4 regions of the Achromobacter sp. AONIH1 genome follow, and region 4 is predicted to be linked to each of the others. Evidence: predicted binding sites of a transcription regulator. Region 4 holds the regulator's gene; each other region holds the start of a gene.

Region 1 (5,010 bases), 150 kb from region 4:
TGGGCGAGATCCTGCAATGGACCTATCCGGCGGACGCGGCCTTGTCGCACTGGCTGCGCGGCCATCCCGGCCTGGGCGCCCGCGACCGCTCCGAAGTCGCCGAAGCCGTCTACGACGTGCTGCGGCATCTGCGGCGCTACCGCCAGTACGGTGAAAGCGGCGTTGGCCCGGCCTCGCGCCGTCTGGCCATCCTGGGCCTGGCCGCCACGCTGGGCGCGCAGGAATTGGCCGAAGGGCTGGACGCGGCCGAGGCCGAATGGCTGCAGCGCGTGTCGCGCATCGATCCGGCCACGTTGCCGCGCGCGGTGCGGGGCAGCATTCCCGACTGGCTGGACGAGCGTTTGTCCGCCATGGACAGCCCGGACACGCTGATCGAGGCGCTGAACCGCCAGGCCAGCCTGGACCTGCGCGTCAATCCGCTCAAGGCCGAGCGCGATGCCATGCTGGTCGAGCTGCAGCAGAGCGCCGGTCGCTACGAGCCGGTCGCCATGCCGTATTCGCCCTGGGGCATCCGCATGGAGGGCCGTCCGGCCATCAACCGTTGGGCCCAGTTCGAGAACGGCAGCATCGAGGTGCAGGACGAGGGCAGCCAGCTGCTGGCCCTGCTGGTGGCGCCGCGGCGCGGCGAGATGATCATCGATTTCTGCGCCGGCGCGGGCGGCAAGACGCTGCTGCTGGGCGCGCTGATGCGCTCGACCGGCAGGCTGTACGCCTTCGATGTGTCGGCCGCGCGTCTGGCGCGCGCCAAGCCGCGTTTTGCCCGCAGCGGACTGTCCAATGTGGTTCCCGTGGCCATCGACAGCGAGAACGACACCCGCATCAAGCGCCTGGCCGGCAAGGCCCAGCGCGTGCTGGTCGACGCGCCGTGCAGCGGCATCGGCACGCTGCGCCGCAATCCCGACCTGAAATGGCGCCAGCACCCCGAGGCGCTGGCCGAGCTGGGCCAGCTGCAGGAGCGCATTCTGAACAGCGCCGCGCGCTGCGTGGCGCCGGGCGGTCGGCTGGTGTACGCCACCTGCAGCCTGCTGGCCGAGGAAAACGAGGTCCAGGCCGAGCGCTTCCTGGCCAGCCACCCCGAGTTCGAGCGCCTGGACGCCGCGGCCATCCTGGCCGGACGTTGCGAGAACCTGAAGCTGGAAGGCCCTTACGTGCAACTGCGGCCCGACCTGCACGGTACCGACGGCTTCTTCGCCGCCGTGTTCGAGCGCAAGAAGGCGGGCGCGAAGACGGAGCAGGATGCCGAGCCGTTGGCGCTCGAGGCCGAGGGCGAGATGGACGACGCATCGCCGCAAGCCGGGCAGGATGCCGGCGCACAGACGGATTCGGCAGCCGGCGAAACCGCCTGAGTCCCCAGGGGATCTTCGATCAGCGGCGCCCCGGCTTTCCGCCGGGGCGCCGTTTTCATCAGGGCGCGGGCGCGACGTTCAAGGTAGCGCTGTAGCGACGGATGCCCAGTGTCTTGTTCTGGTATTTCACTTCCCAGGCCAGGGTGTCCGCGCCGGGCTGGCCGGTCTGGTAAACCACCTGGGCGATCGGCACAGCCTTGTAGGCGCAGCGACCCGAATCACTCGATTGTCCCTGGGTATGGGCCACGTTGGCTGAACCCAGGTGCGGCGGCAGGGTGATCGTCACTTTTGGCGCCCTCAGGGCCAAGCAATCCGACCCTCTTATTTCGTAGTAAGAAGCCAACACCGTCACGTCTCCCACTTTCAATGACTGGGCGCAGGCGCCGCCGGCATAAGCCAGGGTCGCGGCGGCCAGCAGGGGGATTAAATGGGGACGTATAATTGAAACAGGCATCGGAACGGGTTCGAAGTGGAGGACTGAGGGCAGGGGCGAAGTTTGCCTCCAGTCCGTGGCCGTATCAAGACGGGCGCACCTGACTGGAACTTTAACGGCCCGGGCCGGCCAAAACCTGACGTCCGCGCCAATTCCCTTGAAACAGGCGCTGCGGGCCGCGCCATCCGGCGCGGGCCACGCAGGCGAGGACGTATCGCGACGCGCCTGAAATGTTTTTGCGGAAAATTCGGTTCATTGGCGGCTTGCCTGCGGGTTTTTCAGCAGGTTTCTTGCCAGCCAAACGGGGCTTAGTCCTTGATTTCTCTCAATAACTATTTTGAAACTCCCTTGTCATAAGCAGGCAAAGGTAAGCTAAACTTCAGGCACTCTTTACGCGAGGCTCACAAAAGCTTTATGGATTACATCCTTTCCTTCATTGCCGGCGGTCTGACCCAAGCCACCTGGTGGCAGGTCGTGGTTTTCACGCTGGTGGTGACGCACATCACGATCGTCTCGGTCACCGTCTTCCTCCATCGCAGCCAGGCGCACCGCGGTCTGGACCTGCATCCCGCCGTCATGCATTTCTTCCGCTTCTGGCTCTGGATGACGACGGGCATGGTCACCAAGGAATGGGTCGCCATTCACCGCAAGCACCACGCCAAGTGCGAAAAGGAAGGCGATCCCCATTCGCCCATCCTGTTCGGCATCTGGAAGGTGCTGTTCCGTGGCGCCGAGCTCTACCGCGAAGAATCCAACAACAAGGAAACCATGGCCAAGTTCGGCCACGGCACGCCTGACGACTGGCTCGAGCGCAACGTCTACAGCAAGCACAGCCTGTGGGGCGTGCTGACCATGCTCGCCATCGACGTGGCCCTGTTCGGCGCCATCGGCCTGACCGTCTGGGCCGTGCAGATGGCCTGGATCCCGTTCTGGGCCGCCGGCGTGGTCAATGGCATCGGCCACTACTGGGGCTACCGCAACTACAACAGCCCGGACACCAGCACCAACGTGTTCCCCTGGGGCATCGTGATCGGCGGCGAAGAGCTGCACAACAACCACCACGCTCACGGCACGTCGGCCAAGTTCTCGGCCAAGTGGTACGAATTCGACATCGGCTGGTGCTACATCAACATCCTGAAGTTCCTGGGCCTGGCCAAGATCAAGAAGGTCGCGCCCAAACTCAAGCTGGATGACTCGCGCACCGGCATCGACCTGCGCACGCTGCAGGGCGTGATCACGCACCGCTACGAAGTCATGGCCCGCTACGCCGACATCATCAAGAGCGCCGCCCGCGAAGAGCTGGCCAAGATGAAGGCCTCGCGTCAGGAAGGCAACGCCGAATGCGGCTGGAGCAAGCTGCACAAGGTGCGCCGCGCCATTCACCGCAACGAGGACATCCTCCAGCCCGAGCAGCTGCAGGCCGTCGATCAGGCCATCGCCCAGAACAAGTCGCTGTCCACGCTGGTGCAGATGCGCCGCGAGCTAGGCCGCATCTGGGAAAGTTCCAGCGCCAGCAGCGAACAGCTGCTCCATGACCTGCAGGCCTGGTGCCAGCGCGCCCAGCAAAGCGGCATCGCCGGGCTCGAGCAATTCGCTCAACGTCTGCGCCGCTACGCGGCATGATGCTAGAGAAGCTCAACCCCGAACAACGCGCCGCAGTAACGTTAGAACCGCAGCACGCCCTGGTCCTGGCCGGGGCGGGCAGCGGCAAGACCCGGGTGCTCACCACCCGCATGGCCTGGCTGATTCAAACCGGCCAGGCTTCGCCTTTTGGGCTGCTGGCTGTCACGTTCACCAATAAGGCCGCCCGCGAGATGCTGGCGCGGATGTCGTCCATCCTGCCGATCGACACGCGCGGTCTCTGGATCGGCACCTTCCACGGGCTGTGCAATCGCATGCTGCGGGCGCATCACCGCGATGCCGGCCTGCCGCAAAGCTTCCAGATCCTCGATGTCACCGACCAGCTCGCCGCCATCAAGCGGCTGATGAAGGCCAATGGCGTCGACGACGAGAAGTACCCGCCGCGCGACGTGCAGCGCTTCATCAATGGCGCCAAGGAAGAAGGGCTGCGCCCGGACGGCGTCGAAGCCTACGACAGCCACCGCCGCCGCCTGATCGAGATCTACCAGCTGTACGAGGCCCAGTGCCAGCGCGAGGGCGTGGTCGATTTCGCCGAGCTGCTGCTGCGCGCCTATGAACTGCTGTCGCGCAACGCGCCGGTGCGCGAGCACTACCAGCGGCGTTTCCGCCACATCCTGGTCGATGAGTTCCAGGACACCAACACGCTGCAGTACAAGTGGCTGCGTCTGCTGGCCGGGGGCGGCGCGGCGATCTTCGCCGTGGGTGATGACGACCAGTCCATTTACGCGTTCCGTGGCGCCAACGTCGGCAACATGGCCGACTTCGAGCGCGATTACGCGCGTGGCACGGTGATCCGGCTGGAGCAGAACTATCGTTCCTATGGCCACATCCTGGATTCGGCCAACGCGCTGATCGGCCACAACAGCGGCCGCCTGGGCAAGAACCTCTGGACCGAGCAGGGCGAAGGCGAGCCCGTGCGCGTCATCGAGCAGCCGTCGGACGGCATGGAAGCCCAGTGGGTGGTGGACGAGATCCGTTCGCTGATCCACGAAGGCAGCCTGCGCCGCGAGATCGCCGTGCTCTACCGCAGCAACGCGCAGTCGCGCGTGCTGGAACACGCCATCTTTTCCGCCGGCATTCCTTACAAGGTCTATGGCGGCCTGCGCTTCTTCGAGCGCCAGGAAATCAAGCACGCGCTGGCCTATCTGCGCCTGATGGCCAACCCGCAGGACGACACGTCGTTGATGCGGGTGGTGAACTTCCCCACGCGCGGCATCGGCGCGCGCACGCTGGAAACGCTGGCCGACGCGGCCCGCACCCATGACATCAGCCTGTATTCGGCAGTGGCCATGGTGGGCGGCAAGGGCGGTTCCAACCTGGTGCAGTTCGCCCAGCTCATCAACCGCCTGATCGAGGAAACGCGCGACCTGCCGCTGCCCGAGATGGTCGAGCACATGCTCGAGGCCAGCGGCCTGAACGCCCATTACAAGGCCGAGCGCGAAGGCGCCGAGCGCCTGGAAAACCTGAACGAACTGATCACCGCCGCGGCCGTGTTCGCGTCCGAGGAAAATTACGACGGCATGCCCGCCGGCGTGGTGCCCCAGACCGATGCGTCCTCGACGCTGATGCCGGGCGTGGTCGACGCGCCCA
Region 2 (5,010 bases), 1.2 Mb from region 4:
GCCCTGCCCCCGCTCCAGAGGACATCGCCATGCAAGTCGAATACACCCCCTACGCAGCCCTGTACAAGTACGCGCTCAACAGCCTCGTGGCCAACGCCTCGAGCTACTACGAAGCGCTACGGCAGTTGCGCACGCTGCAGCTCAAGACCGACAAGGAAATGCAGGCCTTCGCCCAGAAGGCCGCCGCCGATATCGACGGGGCCGGCTCGATGACGGCCCTGCTGGCCGTGCAGCAGCAGCTCATGACGGACCTGATGGAACGCGAACTGGCCTATTTCCGCGACCTGGAAAAAATGACCCGCGACATATCCAGCTCGGCCTCGGCCGCCCTGATCAGCGGCCAGAACCCCTGGCAGGAACGGATGGCGGAAATCGCCGAAGGCGCCGCCCGCTTCCTGGCCCAGGCCACCCCAGGCGCCGTGGCCGGCGCCGACCGTCACGCTCAAACCGCCGCGTAGCCCGCCCAGGCGGCGGCGATCATCAGCAACAGCCCGGGAATCACCTGGACCGCGTAGCGGCGGCCGCCGCTGATCACCGCGTACACCGCCTTGCTAGCCGCGTTGGCCGACAGCGCCGCCAGCACCGGCACCACCGTCTGCGCCGGGTCGATCCTGTCCGCCGCCGCCAGCGCGGCCACCGACGCCGCCGCCGCGTGCGTGTCGACCAGGCCGCCCAGCACCGCCGCCACCGTGATCCCGCGCGGCCCCAGCCAGGCGTCCAGCGCCGCCGCCGCGATCAGGGCCGCCGCCGCCACCAGCGCCAGCGTCAGCGCCGCCTGCAAGGTGAAGGGCCGTCCGGCCTGGATCGGCGCGGTCGTCTTCTGCCGCATCGCCTTGAACAGCAGCAGCAAGGCATAGGCCAGCGCGGCCGCCCCGCTGCACGCCAGCGGCAGCGCCAGGGCCTGCAAGGCCGCGGGACTGATCGCCGCCAGCACGGTGGCCATCAGCACCAGCGTGGACACCGACGACAGGACCGCGCCCGCCACCGCCGGCCCCATCAGCAGGGGCTCGGCGGCGACGCGCTGGCCCATGGTGCCGACGGTGAGCGTGCTGGAAATGAAGCCGGACGCGAAACCGGCCAGCGGCAGTCCGATGCGCGGCCCGAACAGCCGCAGCGCCACATGGCCACCCGCGCTGATCGTCATGACCAGCAGCGTGAACTTCCACAGGGTGCGCGGATTCAGCGCGTCGAACGGCCCCAGGTACGTGTCTGGCAACAGGGGCAGCACGACCAGCGCGCCCGCGGCCAGGATCAGCGCGTCGACCAGCTCGTTGCGGCTCAGCACCGTGCGCACGAAGCGGTGCAGGCGGGATCGCGCCGCCAGCAGGATCGCGACCGCGACGGCCAGGCCGGAGGCCAGCGCCGGGTCGTGCAGGCAGAGTCCGCCCAGCGCCAGCGTCAGCAGCAAGGCGGCCCGCGTGGCCATGCCCTGGCCCGCGTCCGGCGCCCGGGTCAGCAGCAGCAGGGCCAACCCCACCTCCGCCAGCCCCAGCAGCACCGGCCCGCCCAGGTGCACGGAGACCGCGCCCAGCAGCGAGGCCAGCGCGAAACTGCGTATGCCCGCGGCCGGGCGCGACAATCCTGTCCGCTTGCGCCGCTCGCGCTCCACGCCGATCAGCAGGCCGATGCCCAGCGCGACGGCGAATGGAAGTGGACTCTGCATGTTCATGTGCCCGCGATGACGAGGTGCCGGCGGCGTCGCCGGGATTCCCATTGTCCCCCCGAGGCGGCCCCCGCGGCTATCGGTTATGCGGGCGACTCCGATGGCGGCGTCCGGACCGCGATTTATTGACGGCCGTCAACATGGCCCGCGCCCGCCGAACTACCGTAAAGCAATCCCCGTCTCCTGGAGCACACGCATGTACCAACGCATTCTCGTACCCGTCGACGGCAGCCCCACGTCCGACCGCGGCCTGCAGGAAGCCATCCGCCTGGCCCGGCTCACGCATGGCGAGCTGCGTCTGATCCATGTGATCGACGAACTCTCGTTCGCCCTGGGCATAGACAGCTATGGCTACTATGCCGGCGAGCTGCTGGACCTGCTGCGCAAGGACGGCGCGGCGATCCTCCAGCACGCCGCCGACACGGCGCGCGAGCACGGCGTCACCGTGGACAGCGTGCTTTATGAAAACCTGGAGAAAACGGTGCAGCAGCGCGTCATCGCCGAAGCCGAAATGTGGAAGGCCGATCTCATCGTGATCGGCACGCACGGCCGGCGAGGCGTCAGCCGCCTGGTGCTGGGCAGCAGCGCCGAGAACATCCTGCGCAGCGCGCCCGTTCCCGTGCTGCTGGTGCGTTCGTCGGACCACGCCGCCTGATCCCGGGCCCGGGACGCCGGCCTGCCCGGATGCGGCGGCGCGTCATCGCCGTGCCGGCGCCGCGGCCTGTTGCGCCAGGTACTGCGTCACCGCCGCCTGGTCCCCCGCGAACACGATGCGCGAGGCCTTCTGCTGGCGCTGGTAGACATACATGGGATCGTAGTATTCCGACAGCAGGCCCTCGATCCAGCCCAGGTGACCAGCCACGCCCAGGCCCAGCGCCTGGCCGCGCAGCGCCTCGTCCATGATGGCCGCCAGGCGCTTGTGGCGCTCGCCGCCCAGTCGCCTGGCGATGTTGTCCAGGCTCTGGCGCAGGCGTTGCGCGAACAGGGCCTGGCCCTGCTCGGCGCCGTGGGCCGCCACGAACTCGGCGCCCAGGTCGATCACGTAGTCGCGCAGGATGCGCTGCTTGCGATTCTCCAGGCTGTCCTCCAGCCACACCAGGCCATGGCGCTGCATGCCCTGGTACAGCGCGGGCGGCAGGCTGCAGCTGCCCACGGCCTGGCCTTCGTCCTCGACCACGAAGCGCGCGTGTCCGGCGGCGCGTTTTCTCAGGATGTCGATCGCCAGCGCATTGTCGAAATTGATCTGCGTGGGCTGGCCGCTCACGCGCTTGCCGAAGCTGGAGCCGCGATGATTGGCGTGCCCTTCCAGGTCCAGCGCATCGTCCAGCCGGCGCAGCACCTCGGTCTTGCCGGTGCCGGTCATGCCGCCCAGCACCAGGAAATCGCATTCGGCGATGGCCCGGTCCAGCGTGTCCAGCAGGAAGCCGCGCATGGCCTTGTAGCCGCCGGTCACGCGCGGATAGGCGATGCCGGCCTCGTCGCGCAGCCATTGCTGCACGATCTGCGAACGCAGGCCGCCCCGGAAGCAATACAGGTAGCCGTCCGGATGCGCCTTCGCGAACGCGGCCCAGGCGTCGAGACGGGCCGCCTTGACGGCGCCGCCGACCAGCCGGTGCCCCAGCTCGATGGCGGCCTGCTGGCCGCGCTGCTTGTAGCAGATGCCGACCAGCTCGCGCTCTTCGTCGGTCATCAGCGGCAGATTCACCACGCCGGGAAACGCGCCCTTGGCGAACTCGACGGGCGCGCGGGCGTCCATCATGGGCACGTTGTCGAGGAAGAGATCGCGGTAGTTGCTGGTGTCTGCGCGCATGGCCGTCAAACCGCGCGCGACGATGCGGGCGGACAGGGAAACCAGGGGATTCTAAACCAGACGCCCGACCCGCCCTTGCGCCGCGCCAGCCTGAGCGTGGCCGGCCCGCAACCGCCGCGCGCGCGGCCGCTCAAGCCTCGTAGCGCTTGCCCGCCGCCAGCAGTTCCGGCGTGCCGATCATCGCGTTCAGGCCGTCGAAGTCCAGCATGCGGTCGCGCCAGGGCGTCGTGCTGCCGTGCTGGCGCAGGCTGCCGTAGTAGCCCGCCAGCGTGTGGGCCACCGCGCGCGCCGTGCCGCCCGGAAAGATGACGATGCCGAATCCCAGCGCGGCCAGCTCCTGCGCGCCCTGCACCGGCGTCTTGCCGCCCTCGACCATGTTGGCCAGCAGCGGCGCGCGGCCGGCGAAGCGTCCGCAGGCCGCCCGCATCTGCTCGCCGCTGCGCAGGGCCTCGATGAACAAGGCGTCCGCGCCGGCTTCCAGATAGCGCTCGGCCCGTTCCAGCGCCGCGTCCAGCCCTTCCGAGGCCAGCGCGTCGGTACGCGCCAGGATCAGAGTCTCGCGCGATTGGCGCGCGTCCACGGCGGCGCGCAGCTTGCCGCACATCTCGGCGGCCGGCACCACGGACTTGCCGTCCAGGTGGCCGCAGCGCTTGGGAAAGGTCTGGTCCTCCAGCTGGATCATGGCCGCGCCGGCCCGCTCCAGGCCGCGCACGGTGCGCTGCACGTTCAGTGCATTGCCGAAACCGGTGTCGGCGTCGACGATGATGCGCGCCCGGACCCGTTCGGCGATGCGCGCCAGCGTGTCCTCGACCTCGCTGTACGTGGTCAGGCCCACGTCGGAACGGCCCAGCCGCGTATAGGCGATGGACGCGCCGGACAGGTACAGGGCCTGGAAACCGGCCTGCTCGGCGGCCAGCGCCGACAAGGCGTCGTACACGCCGGGCGCGAGGACCGGGCCCTGGGCCAGCTGCTTACTCAAGGTGTTCATGCCTGGATGCCTCCATGAACGTGGATGCCTGTATGAAAGTCATGCGCATGCCTGTGGCCGCGCGACGCTACGGAGTCGGCTCATCGGCCAGCGCCGTGCCCGCGATCCCGGCGGCCGTCGCCGCGGCGATATGGCCGCCCGCGATGGCGCTGAGCAGGCCGTTGCCCGACAGATAGCCCGCCACATCGTTGCCCGACACGCCGCGCGCCGCGCCGCCCGCCGCCAGCAGATTCGGGAACAGGCCGCCGTCCGCCCGCCGCACGCGGCAGCGGGCGTCGATGTCGAGGCCGCCCTGGGTATGGAACAGCGCGCCGGTGACCTTGACCGCGTGATATGGCGCGGACAAGGCGCGCGTGAAACGGCGTCCGTGGACGTCCCGTGCATCCCTGGCTACCGACCGCAGCGTGTCGGCCAGCGCCCGCGCATCGCAGCCGATCAGCGCGGCCAGCGCCGGCACGTCGTCGGCGCTGCGCAGCGCGCCCGCCGCGCGCGCTGCCTGGAAATCGGGAAAGTCGCGCACCAGCGCCAGCGCCTGGTCGTCGAACACGT
Region 3 (5,010 bases), 280 kb from region 4:
CACCATCGTCGGGGTGGATGAGGCCGAGCCGCTGGCCGGCAAGATCAGCTGGATCTCGCCCGTGGCGCGCGCGCTGATCAAGGCCAGGGAAGGCGACACCGTGGTGCTGCGCACGCCGGGCGGCATCGAGGAACTGGATATCCTGGAAGTACGGTATCCGCCGGGTTGATGCGGATCCTCGCCAGCAAGAGAGGCTGCAAGTCTGGCATCGCCGACCACTGCAAGAACGCTGTGACCGGGGCCGCGCGGAGCCGGCTTTGCCGGTCCGCAGCGGCGCCCCCATGAGTGGGAGGCGCGTGAGCGCCTCGGGGGTGGCCGTCTACCTGAAATCGGCGAAGGCCTGCACGATTTCCGCCTGCGTGTTCATCACGAACGGGCCGTAACCCACCACAGGCTCGTCGATCGGCTCGCCCGACAGCACCAGGAAGACGGCGTCGTTGTTGGCTTCGACCGTAATATCCTCGCCGTCCCGCGAGAACAGCGCCAGCTGCGCATCGCGCGCCACCGACTCGCCGTTCACCAACAGCGTGCCGCGCAGCGCCACCAGCATGCTGTTGCGGCCCGATGCGATCGGAAAGCGCGCCGACTTGCCGGCCGCCAACCGCACGTCCCAGACATCCATCGGCGTATGGGTGCGCGCCGGCCCCGCGTGGCCCGCATAGCTGCCGGCGATCACGCGCAGCGTGCCGGCGCCGTCGGGCAGATCCACGGACGGGATGTCGGCGGCCTGGATGCCCTGGTAGCCGGCCGGCCCCATCTTGTCCTTGGCGGGCAGGTTGACCCACAGCTGCACCATTTCCAGCTCGCCGCCCTGGCGGGTGAACGCGTCGGAATGGAATTCCTCGTGCACGATGCCCGAGGCCGCCGTCATCCACTGCACGTCGCCGGGACCGATGACGCCGCCATTGCCGGCGGAGTCGCGGTGCGCGACCTCGCCGCTGTAGACGATGGTCACGGTCTCGAAGCCGCGATGCGGGTGCTGGCCCACGCCGCGCGGACGCCCGGCCGGCTCGAAATGCGCCGGGCCGGCGTAGTCCAGCAGCAGGAAGGGGCTGGTGTCCTTGTCCCTGTCGTTGTACGAGAACAGCGAGCGCACCGGAAAGCCGTCGCCCACCCAGTGGGGACGGGGGCTGGCGTGCAGGCCGAGGATCTTCTTCATGGCGTCAGTTCCTGTTGCGCGGCCCCTGCGGGGCCGTTCGTCATGAGTAAGAAGATAAGGGCGGCCCGGCCATAGCGGTAGTGCCGCCGCTGGCAAGCACCGTTCCATCCATCGGACGATCACGGGCCGGCATCGCGCATCGGGCTTGCGCCGTCCGGCAATCGACGTTCGCGAACGGCGCGCTATCCTTGCGGCATGAAAAAGACAGACAGCGCTCCTGCCGCCGGGCGGCCCGCCAGCCAGGCCGCGCGCCACGCGCGGGACGGGGCGGCGCCGGCGGACGCGCCGGTCCTGCAGGGCTTCGCCCCGGTGACGACGCCGCAGGCCCGGGTGCTGGTGCTGGGCTCCATGCCCGGCGCCATCTCGCTGCGCCAGGGCCGCTACTACGCGCATCCGCGCAACGCCTTCTGGCCGATCGCGGCCGAGATCCTCGGCTTCGATCCGGCGCTGGACTATGCCTTGCGGCTGGAGCGCTTGACGCAGGCCGGCGTGGCCTTGTGGGACGTGCTGCAAGGGTGCGAGCGCGAAGGCAGCCTGGACGCCGACATCCGCAATGCGGTGCCCAACGACTTCGCCGGCTTCCTGCGCGCGCATCCGCGGCTGCGCCGCGTTTGCCTGAACGGCGGCAAGGCCGCCAGCCTGTTCCGGCGCCAGGTGCTGCCGTCGCTGCCGGCCGCGCTGGCCGACCCGCTCGTCTGCCTGGACCTGCCGTCGACCAGCCCGGCGCATGCCGCCATCAGCTATGAACAGAAGCTGGCCGCCTGGCGGTCCGGCTTGAGCCTGCCCGCCGGGCAGGGCTGAGCGCCCACGCCCGTTGCCTTTCCGGCCGGCGGATGCCGCCGCCCGCCGCCGTCTGTCGCCTGTGGCCGTCAGACGTCATCCGTCGCCCGCCGCCGGGCATTCGCGCGCGTCCATGTGCGTCCAGGCGTGGCCGGACCGCGATTTTCCCACTATTCCGTCCCCTAATTGATCCAGGTCAACGCTCTATATAACTCCGGGTGATAAGTTAATTCCAACAACTAGCTGAAAGCACGGAGAAGCATATGCGTACCCCCCCAAGCCCCCCGGAAACCCCTCTCCCGGGCAAGCGAGGCTTCCTGAAGGGATTGCTCGGGCTGGGGGCCGCGGCCACCGTCATACCGATACACGCCGAGGCCATGCCCGGCATCAACGGCCAGCCGCCACGGCGGCCGGGCATGGCTGGCAAGCGCTACGGCATGCTGGTGGACATGCGCAAGTGCATCGGCTGCCAGTCCTGTACGGTCAGCTGTTCGCTGGAGAACCAGCCGCCAGTGGGGCAGTTCCGCACCACCGTGCTGCAGTACGAGGTCGTGCCCGACCAGGGCCAGGCCGCCATGGTCATGCTGCCGCGCCTGTGCAACCACTGCGACAACCCGCCCTGCGTGCCGGTCTGTCCGGTGCAGGCCACCTTCCAGCGCGAGGACGGCATCGTGCTGGTCGACAACGAACGCTGCGTGGGTTGCGCCTACTGCGTGCAGGCCTGTCCGTATGACGCGCGCTTCATCAACCACGAGACCCAGGCCGCCGACAAGTGCACGTTCTGCGAGCACCGGCTCGAGGTCGGCCTGCTGCCGGCCTGCGTGGAAAGCTGCGTGGGCGGCGCGCGCATCATCGGCGACCTGAACGATCCGGACAGCGCGATCTCGCGCCTGATGGCCGAGAACAAGGCCGACATCAAGGTGCTCAAGCCCGAGATGAAGACCGATCCGCACGTCTATTACATCGGATTGCCCGACGCGTTCGTGCATCAGGTGGACGGCCAGGGCGGCGTGCGGCTGGCCGGTGGACATTGAGACGGGAAGGGGATTTTCATGCAGATTTCTGAATTGCTCACGCCGGTCTACGACGCCGCCTGGCTGCCCTGGGCCGTGCAGTATTTCTTCCTGGTCGGCATCAGCGCCACGACGGCGTTGACGGCGGCCTTCTCGGCCTTCGGCAAGCCCGGCTCGCCGGCGCGGCGGCTGTTGCCGTCGGCGGTGGCGGTGCTGCTGGTCAGCGCCATCGCCGCGCCCATCTCGCTGCTGGCCGACCTGCACCAGCCGGGCCGCTTCTGGCATTTCTACGCGCATGCCACGCCCTGGTCGTGGATGTGGCTGGGCGCCTTGCTGCTGCCCTGCTTCGTGGGGCTGGCCGTGCTGTTTGGCGCGGCCTGGTGGTGGGGCCGCACGGGCCTGATGCGCCTGCTGGGCGTGGCGCTGGCCCTGTCGGCCGTGTCCATCCTGGTCTACACCGGCGCCGAGGTCATGGTGCTGCGCTCGCGGCCGCTGTGGCACACGGTGTTCCTGCCGGTGAACTTCGCGCTGACCGCCTGGCTGGGCGCGCTGGGCGCCATGTTCCTGGTGGCGCGCTGGCTGCCCGGCGGGCTCAAGGCGCTGCCGGTGGACATGCTGCGCCAGCTCAGCCTGAGCGCGGTGGTGCTGATGGCGCTGGGCGCGGGGGCCTGGGCCGTGCTGGGCCTGCTGGGCGTGGACCCGTCGTTCGAGGCCGCGCTGCGCCTGTTCCGCGAATTCCCGATCTGGCGCATCAGCCTGGCCGGCGCGGTCGCCACGGGCTTCTGCATCGTCGGCCTGCTGCAGAAGCCGGCCCGCGCGCTGGCCACGCCGCTGGCCTCGGGCGCACTGGCGCTGACCATGCTGGCGGCGGCCTGGATCTTCCGCTGGGTGGTGTTCATGAGCGTGCAGGGCGTGCCGAAGTATGGCGCCGGCCTGTACCTGTACGACATGCCCTGGGGCAGCGACGGGCTGCTGGGCATGGCGGGCGTGCTGGGTCTGTGCGTGGCGCTGGTCGCGGCGGTGACTTACGCGCTGGACCTGTTCCCGGCCCGCGACCGCGGCGTGTCGGCCTGAGCCGGCGGCAGCAAGGATTGAGGAAAGAGTAGCTATGGACAAGCAACACGAAGACGACAAGACCGGCAAGCCCGGCATGGCGCAGGACGCGCCGGAATCGACCCAGGAACAGCCGCGCGACGAAGCCCGGCGCAAGCTGATGCTGCGCGGCGGCGTGGTGGCGGGTGGCATGGCCGCGTTCGCCGCCGGCTACGGCGAGACCGTGGTCAAGGCCGTCAAGGGCCTGGCGCAAGGCACGGCCGGCGCGCCCACGGCGCATGCGGTGCGAGGCAATTCGTTGACGCCCGAGTTCCGCATCGACCCGGTCTCCGGCGTGCTGAGCGCCCAGCCGGGACAGACGGTCAGCCCGTCGAGCTGCCTGGGCTGCTGGACGCAGTGCGGCGTGCGCCTGCGCGTGGACGCCAAGGAAAACCGCATCCTGCGCGTGGCCGGCAATCCGTATCATCCGCTGGCCACCACGCGCCCGGCCGCCATGGAGACGCCGGTGCGCGAAGTCTACGCGCAGCTGGGCGGCGACAACGGCCTGGAAGGCCGCGCCACGTCCTGTGCGCGCGGCTCGGCCATGCTGGAGCAGCTGCACAGCCCGTATCGCGTGCTGCAGCCGCTCAAGCGCGTCGGTCCGCGCGGCGCCGGCAAGTGGCAGACCATTTCCTTCGAACAGCTGGTGCAGGAAGTGTGCGAGGGTGGCGACCTGTTCGGCGAGGGCCATGTGGACGGCCTGCGCGCGATCTACGACCGCGAGACGCCGCTGGATCCGGCCAACCCGGAGTACGGCGCCAAGGTCAACCAGTTCCTGTTCACCGACGCGTCGAACGAGGGCCGCACGCCGCTGATCCAGCGCTTCGCGGGCCAGTCCTTCGGCACGGTCAATTTCGGCAACCACGGTTCATACTGCGGACAGAGCTTCCGCGTGGGCGCGGGCGCCGCGCTGGGCGACCTGAAAGGCATGCCGCACGGCAAGCCGGATTGGGACAACGCGCGCTT
Region 4 (5,010 bases):
CGACGCGGGTGCGCAACAGGCGCGGCCGGCCCTCATCGCCCTCGGCCTCGGTGGCGGCCTCGGCCGCGCCGATCTCGGCGGCCTTCAGGCGCGCCTCCAGGTCGGGCAGCTTGCCGTACTGCAGCTCGGCCAGCTTGTCGAACTGGCCCTTGCGCTGCAACTCGGCCATCTCGGCGCGCACGCCATCGATCTCTTCCTTGATGGCCTGCGTGCCCTGCACGGCGGCCTTTTCAGCCTTCCAGATTTCCTCGAAGTCGTTGTACTCGCGTTGCAGCTTTTCGAGCTCGTCCTCGATCACGCCCAGGCGGCGCTTGGAGGCATCGTCGGTTTCTTTCTTGACGGCCTCGCGCTCGATCTTGAGCTGGATGATGCGGCGGTCGAGCTTGTCCATCACTTCCGGCTTGGAATCGATTTCCATGCGGATGCGCGCGCCGGCCTCGTCGATCAGGTCGATGGCCTTGTCGGGCAGGAAGCGGTCGGTGATGTAGCGGTGCGACAGCTCGGCCGCGGCCACGATGGCCGGGTCGGTGATCTCGACGCCGTGGTGGATCTCGTAGCGTTCCTGCAGGCCGCGCAGGATGGCGATGGTCGATTCCACGTCGGGTTCGTCGACCAGCACCTTCTGGAAGCGGCGCTCCAGCGCGGCGTCCTTCTCGATGTACTTGCGGTATTCGTCCAGCGTGGTCGCGCCGATGCAATGCAGCTCGCCGCGCGCCAGCGCGGGCTTGAGCATGTTGCCGGCGTCCATCGCGCCCTCGGCCTTGCCGGCGCCGACCATGGTGTGCAACTCGTCGATGAAAACGATGTTGCTGCCATCGTCCTGCGCCAGTTCCTTCAGCACGGCTTTCAGGCGCTCTTCGAATTCGCCTCGGAACTTGGCGCCGGCCAGCAGCGCGGCCAGGTCCAGCGACAGCACGCGCTTGCCGCGCAGCGTCTCGGGCACTTCGTCGTTGACGATGCGCTGCGCCAGGCCTTCGACGATGGCGGTCTTGCCGACGCCGGGTTCGCCGATCAGCACGGGATTGTTCTTGGTGCGGCGCTGCAGGATCTGGATGGTGCGGCGGATCTCGTCGTCGCGACCGATCACCGGATCGAGCTTGCCCTGGCGGGCGCGCTCGGTCAGGTCCATCGTGTACTTGGACAGGGCCTCGCGGTTGGACTCGCCCTCTGCGGCGGACACCGACTCGCCGCCGCGCACGGCGTCGATGGCGGCTTCCAGCGCCTTCTTCTGCAGGCCGGCTTCCTGCAGGATGCGGCCGGCCGGGCCTTTGTCGTCGGCCAGCGCCAGCAGGAACAACTCGCTGGCGATGTAGGTGTCGCCCCGGCGCGCGGCTTCCTTGTCGGTGCGCGTCAGCACGCCCTGCAGCTCGCGGCCGACCTGGACGTTGTCATCGCCCTGCACCTGAGGCAGGGACTTGAGCGCCTGCTCGATGGCCGGCTGCAACCGGTTCACGGCGACGCCGGCGCGCGCCAGCAGGCTGCCGGCCCCGCTGTCGGGATCGGACAGCAGCGCGGACAGCACATGTATGGGCTCAATGTAGGGATGATCGTTGCGGGCGGCCAGGCTCTGGGCGTCCGCCAATGCCTGTTGGAACTTGGTGGTAAGTTTGTCGAATCGCATAGTGGTCGTTTGGCTTGTTGAGGAGCCTGACCGATGCATCGCCGGCTGGCTCGATGACCTGAATATGCGGCCGGGACGGGGAATTTCAATACCCTGCCGGCCTTGCGGACTCTATCGACGTGCGGCAACCTGAGGAATCATGAGCATATACGTTTTTGTCTACGGCACGCTACGCGCGGGCGAGATCAACGACCTGGAGCGGACCGCCTCCGACCGTGGACTGCCGGCGGTACGGCGGGTCGGCGCGGCCAGCGTGCCGGGCCGGCTGGTCGACTTCGGCGCCTGGCCCGGCCTGATTCCCGTGGCTGACGGGCGTCGCGTCCTAGGAGATATCTATCAGGTCGAGCCGGCCCATATCCAATTGATGGACGAGATCGAGGACTACCATCCCGGCCGGCCCGGCTGCTTCCTGCGCCGCGACGTGCTGGCGCGCCTCGCGCAGCCGGGCCCGGACGGCGCGGAGCTGCCCTGTCAGTACTACCCGATAGATCCCGCGCGGCGTGGCGCCGCCAGCGACATCGCGGCCGTCGATCACGTCACGGACTGGGTCGTTTACCGCCACGCGGGGAACGCTCGCGCGGCGTCCCTGTCCAAGGACGCCGCGAGCGCGTAAGACACCCGTAGTAACAACGGACTACAATACCAATTGTCATCACGCTTCATGCCCGCATCGGCTACCCGCCGCTCGACGGGCGCTATAGAGGTCAATATGCAAAAAAGGGTCCCCGTAGCCCCAGATGCCGCCCATTGCTCCACGTGTATGCTGGGACACGTGTGCGTGCCCGTGGGCATGGCAGCCGCCGAAGTAGAAAAGCTGGACGAACTGGTGAAGGAACGCGTGCGCCTTGAAAAGGGCAAGACGCTGTACTCGCTGGATCACCCCCTCGATGCGGTCTATGGCGTGCGCTTCGGCAGCCTGAAGACGCAGCTCGAAGACGCGACTGGCCAGATCCAGATCACCGGTTTCCACCTGCCCGGCGAGATCGTCGGCATGGACGGCATGCTCGAGGGCAAGCACGTGTCGGCCGCCGTCGCGCTGGAAGACTCCGAAGTCTGCGTCATTCGCCTGAATGAAGTCGACCGCGTCGCCACCCACCTGCCCTCGCTGCAGCAGCAGTTCCGCCGTCTGATGAGCCGCGAGATCACGCGTTCGCACCAGATGCTGGCCTCGCTGGGTTCGATGCGTTCCGAGCAGCGCCTGGCGGCGTTCCTGTTGAACCTGTCGCAGCGCTACGCCTCGCTGGGCTATTCGTCCACCGAGTTCGTGCTGCGCATGAGCCGCGAGGAAATCGGCAACTACCTGGGCCTGACGCTGGAAACGGTAAGCCGGCTGTTCTCGCGCTTCGCGCGCGATGGGCTGATCCGCATCAACCAGCGCGAAGTCCGCATCCTCGACCAGCCTGCGCTCAAGCAGCTGCTGGGCCAAGAAAGCTGCTGAAGCCGCCCATGCGCCGCGCGCGCGCCTTCCTGCCGGCCGCCAGCCTGATGCTGGCGGCGTTGATGGCCCCGCTGGCGGCCGCCGCGCAGACGCCCCTGCCCGATCCCTACGACTACGACGAAGCCACGCCCGCGCCCAAGCCGGCCAAGCCGGCGCGCTGGCAGACCGTCGAGCTGGGCAAGCCGGGCCATCGCTACAAGATCCCGGTCTACGCCAACCGTCCGCTGGGCAAGGGCGAACTGGCCGACATCAAGCAGGTGGTGGTGGTGATCCACGGCGTCAAGCGCGACGCCGACCGCTATTACGAATACGTGGCCGACCTGCTGGAACGCAATCCGGAGCGCGCGCGCGACACGCTGGTGCTGGCGCCGCGTTTTTCCGGTTCCATCGATTCCGGTTTCGCCGGCATGGCGGCGTGGCGCAAGGCCAGCTGGGAAGAAGGCGAGGACAGCGTGCAGGCCGCCGGCCGGCCGGCGCCGGTCAGCTCGTTCCAGGTTCTGGATGACCTGCTGCGCAGCCTGGACGACCGCCAGCGCCTGCCCGCGCTGGCCGGCATCGTGCTGGCCGGCCATTCCGGCGGCGCGCAGCTGGTGCAACGCTACGCCGTGCTGAACAACGTCGACGGCCCGCTGCGCCGCGACGGGCTGGCGCTGCGCTACGTGATCGCCAATCCCTCTTCCTACCTGTACCTGACCAACGAGCGGCCACGCCCGGACGGCAAGGGCTACGCGCCCTACGAACGCGGCATCTGCCCCACCTACAACCAGTACAAGTACGGCACCGACAAGCTGCCCGCCTACGCGCGCGGCCAGGAGGAATCCCGGCTGTTCGTGCGCTACGCGGCGCGCGACGTCACCTACCTGCTAGGCGGCGCCGACAACAACCCCGAGCACCGGCTGCTGGACAAGACCTGCGGCGCCGAAGCCCAGGGCTCCACGCGACTGGCGCGCGGCACCGCCTACCTGCAATACGAGTTCCTGCTCGCGTCGCGCGGCGGCAAGCCGGTCACGCTGCACCGCGCCGGCTACGAAGTGCGCGGCGTGGGCCACGACGGCAAGAACATGTTCGGCTCGGAATGCGGCGCCCAGGCCCTGCTGGGCGAAGGCGCGCGCGGGACGGACAAGGCCGCGCCCTGCGAGCCGATCAAGCCGCGCGGCAAGTAGCGCCCGCCAGGCACCGTCCAGGGCGCCCTCCAATCATGACAGCAAGCTGAACGATGGCGCGGCGGCGCGTGCAATTTCGCGCGGCCGGGAGCAATATAGGGACATGCTGGCGGCGGCGCGCTTGCGGCCGCGCCGGCGTTTCCCATTCCGGCAAGCAGCAAGGACCGCCATGACGCACACGCATCTGGATGTCGCCGACGCGAAGCGCCGCATCAAGGCCATTTTCGTCGGCTCCATGGGCAACCTGGTCGAGTGGTACGACTTCTACGCCTACACCGCCTTCGCGCTGTACTTCGCCCCCGCCTTCTTCCCCTCGCACGATCCCGTCGTCCAGCAGCTCAATGCCGCCACGCTGTTCGCGGCCGGCTTCATCGTGCGGCCGCTGGGCGGCTGGCTGTTCGGGCATATCGCGGACCGGCACGGCCGGCGGCTGTCGCTGATGGTGTCGGTGGGCATGATGTGCGTGGGCTCGCTGATCATCGCACTCACGCCCACCTACGCCTCCATCGGCCTGGCCGCGCCGGCGCTGCTGGCGCTGGCGCGCGTGATCGAGGGGCTGAGCCTGGGCGGGGAATATGGCGCCAGCGCCACCTACCTGACCGAGATCGCCGACGCCGAGCACCGCGGCTTCTATTCCAGCTTCCAGTATGTGACGCTGATCGGCGGCCAGCTCAGCGCGATCCTGGTGCTGTTGCTGCTGCAGAACGTGTTCCTGACTCACCAGCAGCTGGTGGATTGGGGCTGGCGCATCCCCTTCGTGATCGGCGCGCTGCTTGCCATCGTGACCG

What was found. The regulator FNR, encoded in region 4, switches genes on or off when oxygen is low (the NO sensors DNR and NnrR bind a similar motif). The targets are predictions, from matches to a motif close to TTGATNNNNATCAA.
Region 1: C2U31_RS24105 (fatty acid desaturase) is a predicted target of FNR. The motif match lies at 2,095-2,108, and genes of this name have one in related genera.
Region 2: C2U31_RS19295 (universal stress protein) is a predicted target of FNR. The motif match lies at 1,789-1,802, and genes of this name have one in related genera.
Region 3: dsrO (sulfate reduction electron transfer complex DsrMKJOP subunit DsrO) is a predicted target of FNR. The motif match lies at 2,126-2,139, and genes of this name have one in related genera.

Annotation. Positions count from the first base shown of each region.
Region 1 is NZ_CP026124.1:5,259,037-5,264,046, reverse strand. Features, by position in the region: gene C2U31_RS24115 (RsmB/NOP family class I SAM-dependent RNA methyltransferase) at 1-1,346, shown strand, start outside; gene C2U31_RS24120 (hypothetical protein) at 1-17, opposite strand, end outside; gene C2U31_RS31030 (hypothetical protein) at 1,405-1,632, opposite strand; gene C2U31_RS24105 (fatty acid desaturase) at 2,194-3,402, shown strand; gene C2U31_RS24100 (UvrD-helicase domain-containing protein) at 3,399-5,010, shown strand, end outside.
Region 2 is NZ_CP026124.1:4,190,917-4,195,926, reverse strand. Features, by position in the region: gene C2U31_RS19305 (hypothetical protein) at 30-458, shown strand; gene C2U31_RS19300 (MgtC/SapB family protein) at 443-1,663, opposite strand; gene C2U31_RS19295 (universal stress protein) at 1,860-2,318, shown strand; gene mnmH (tRNA 2-selenouridine(34) synthase MnmH) at 2,361-3,473, opposite strand; gene C2U31_RS19285 (oxaloacetate decarboxylase) at 3,604-4,461, opposite strand; gene C2U31_RS19280 (FAD-dependent oxidoreductase) at 4,529-5,010, opposite strand, start outside.
Region 3 is NZ_CP026124.1:5,136,243-5,141,252, reverse strand. Features, by position in the region: gene greB (transcription elongation factor GreB) at 1-169, shown strand, start outside; gene C2U31_RS23545 (pirin family protein) at 320-1,159, opposite strand; gene C2U31_RS23540 (DNA-deoxyinosine glycosylase) at 1,355-1,960, shown strand; gene dsrO (sulfate reduction electron transfer complex DsrMKJOP subunit DsrO) at 2,203-2,973, shown strand; gene nrfD (NrfD/PsrC family molybdoenzyme membrane anchor subunit) at 2,992-4,026, shown strand; gene C2U31_RS23525 (tetrathionate reductase subunit A) at 4,103-5,010, shown strand, end outside.
Region 4 is NZ_CP026124.1:5,412,883-5,417,892, forward strand. Features, by position in the region: gene clpB (ATP-dependent chaperone ClpB) at 1-1,621, opposite strand, end outside; gene C2U31_RS24750 (gamma-glutamylcyclotransferase) at 1,761-2,234, shown strand; gene fnr (fumarate/nitrate reduction transcriptional regulator Fnr) at 2,331-3,059, shown strand; gene C2U31_RS24760 (hypothetical protein) at 3,068-4,222, shown strand; gene C2U31_RS24765 (MFS transporter) at 4,392-5,010, shown strand, end outside.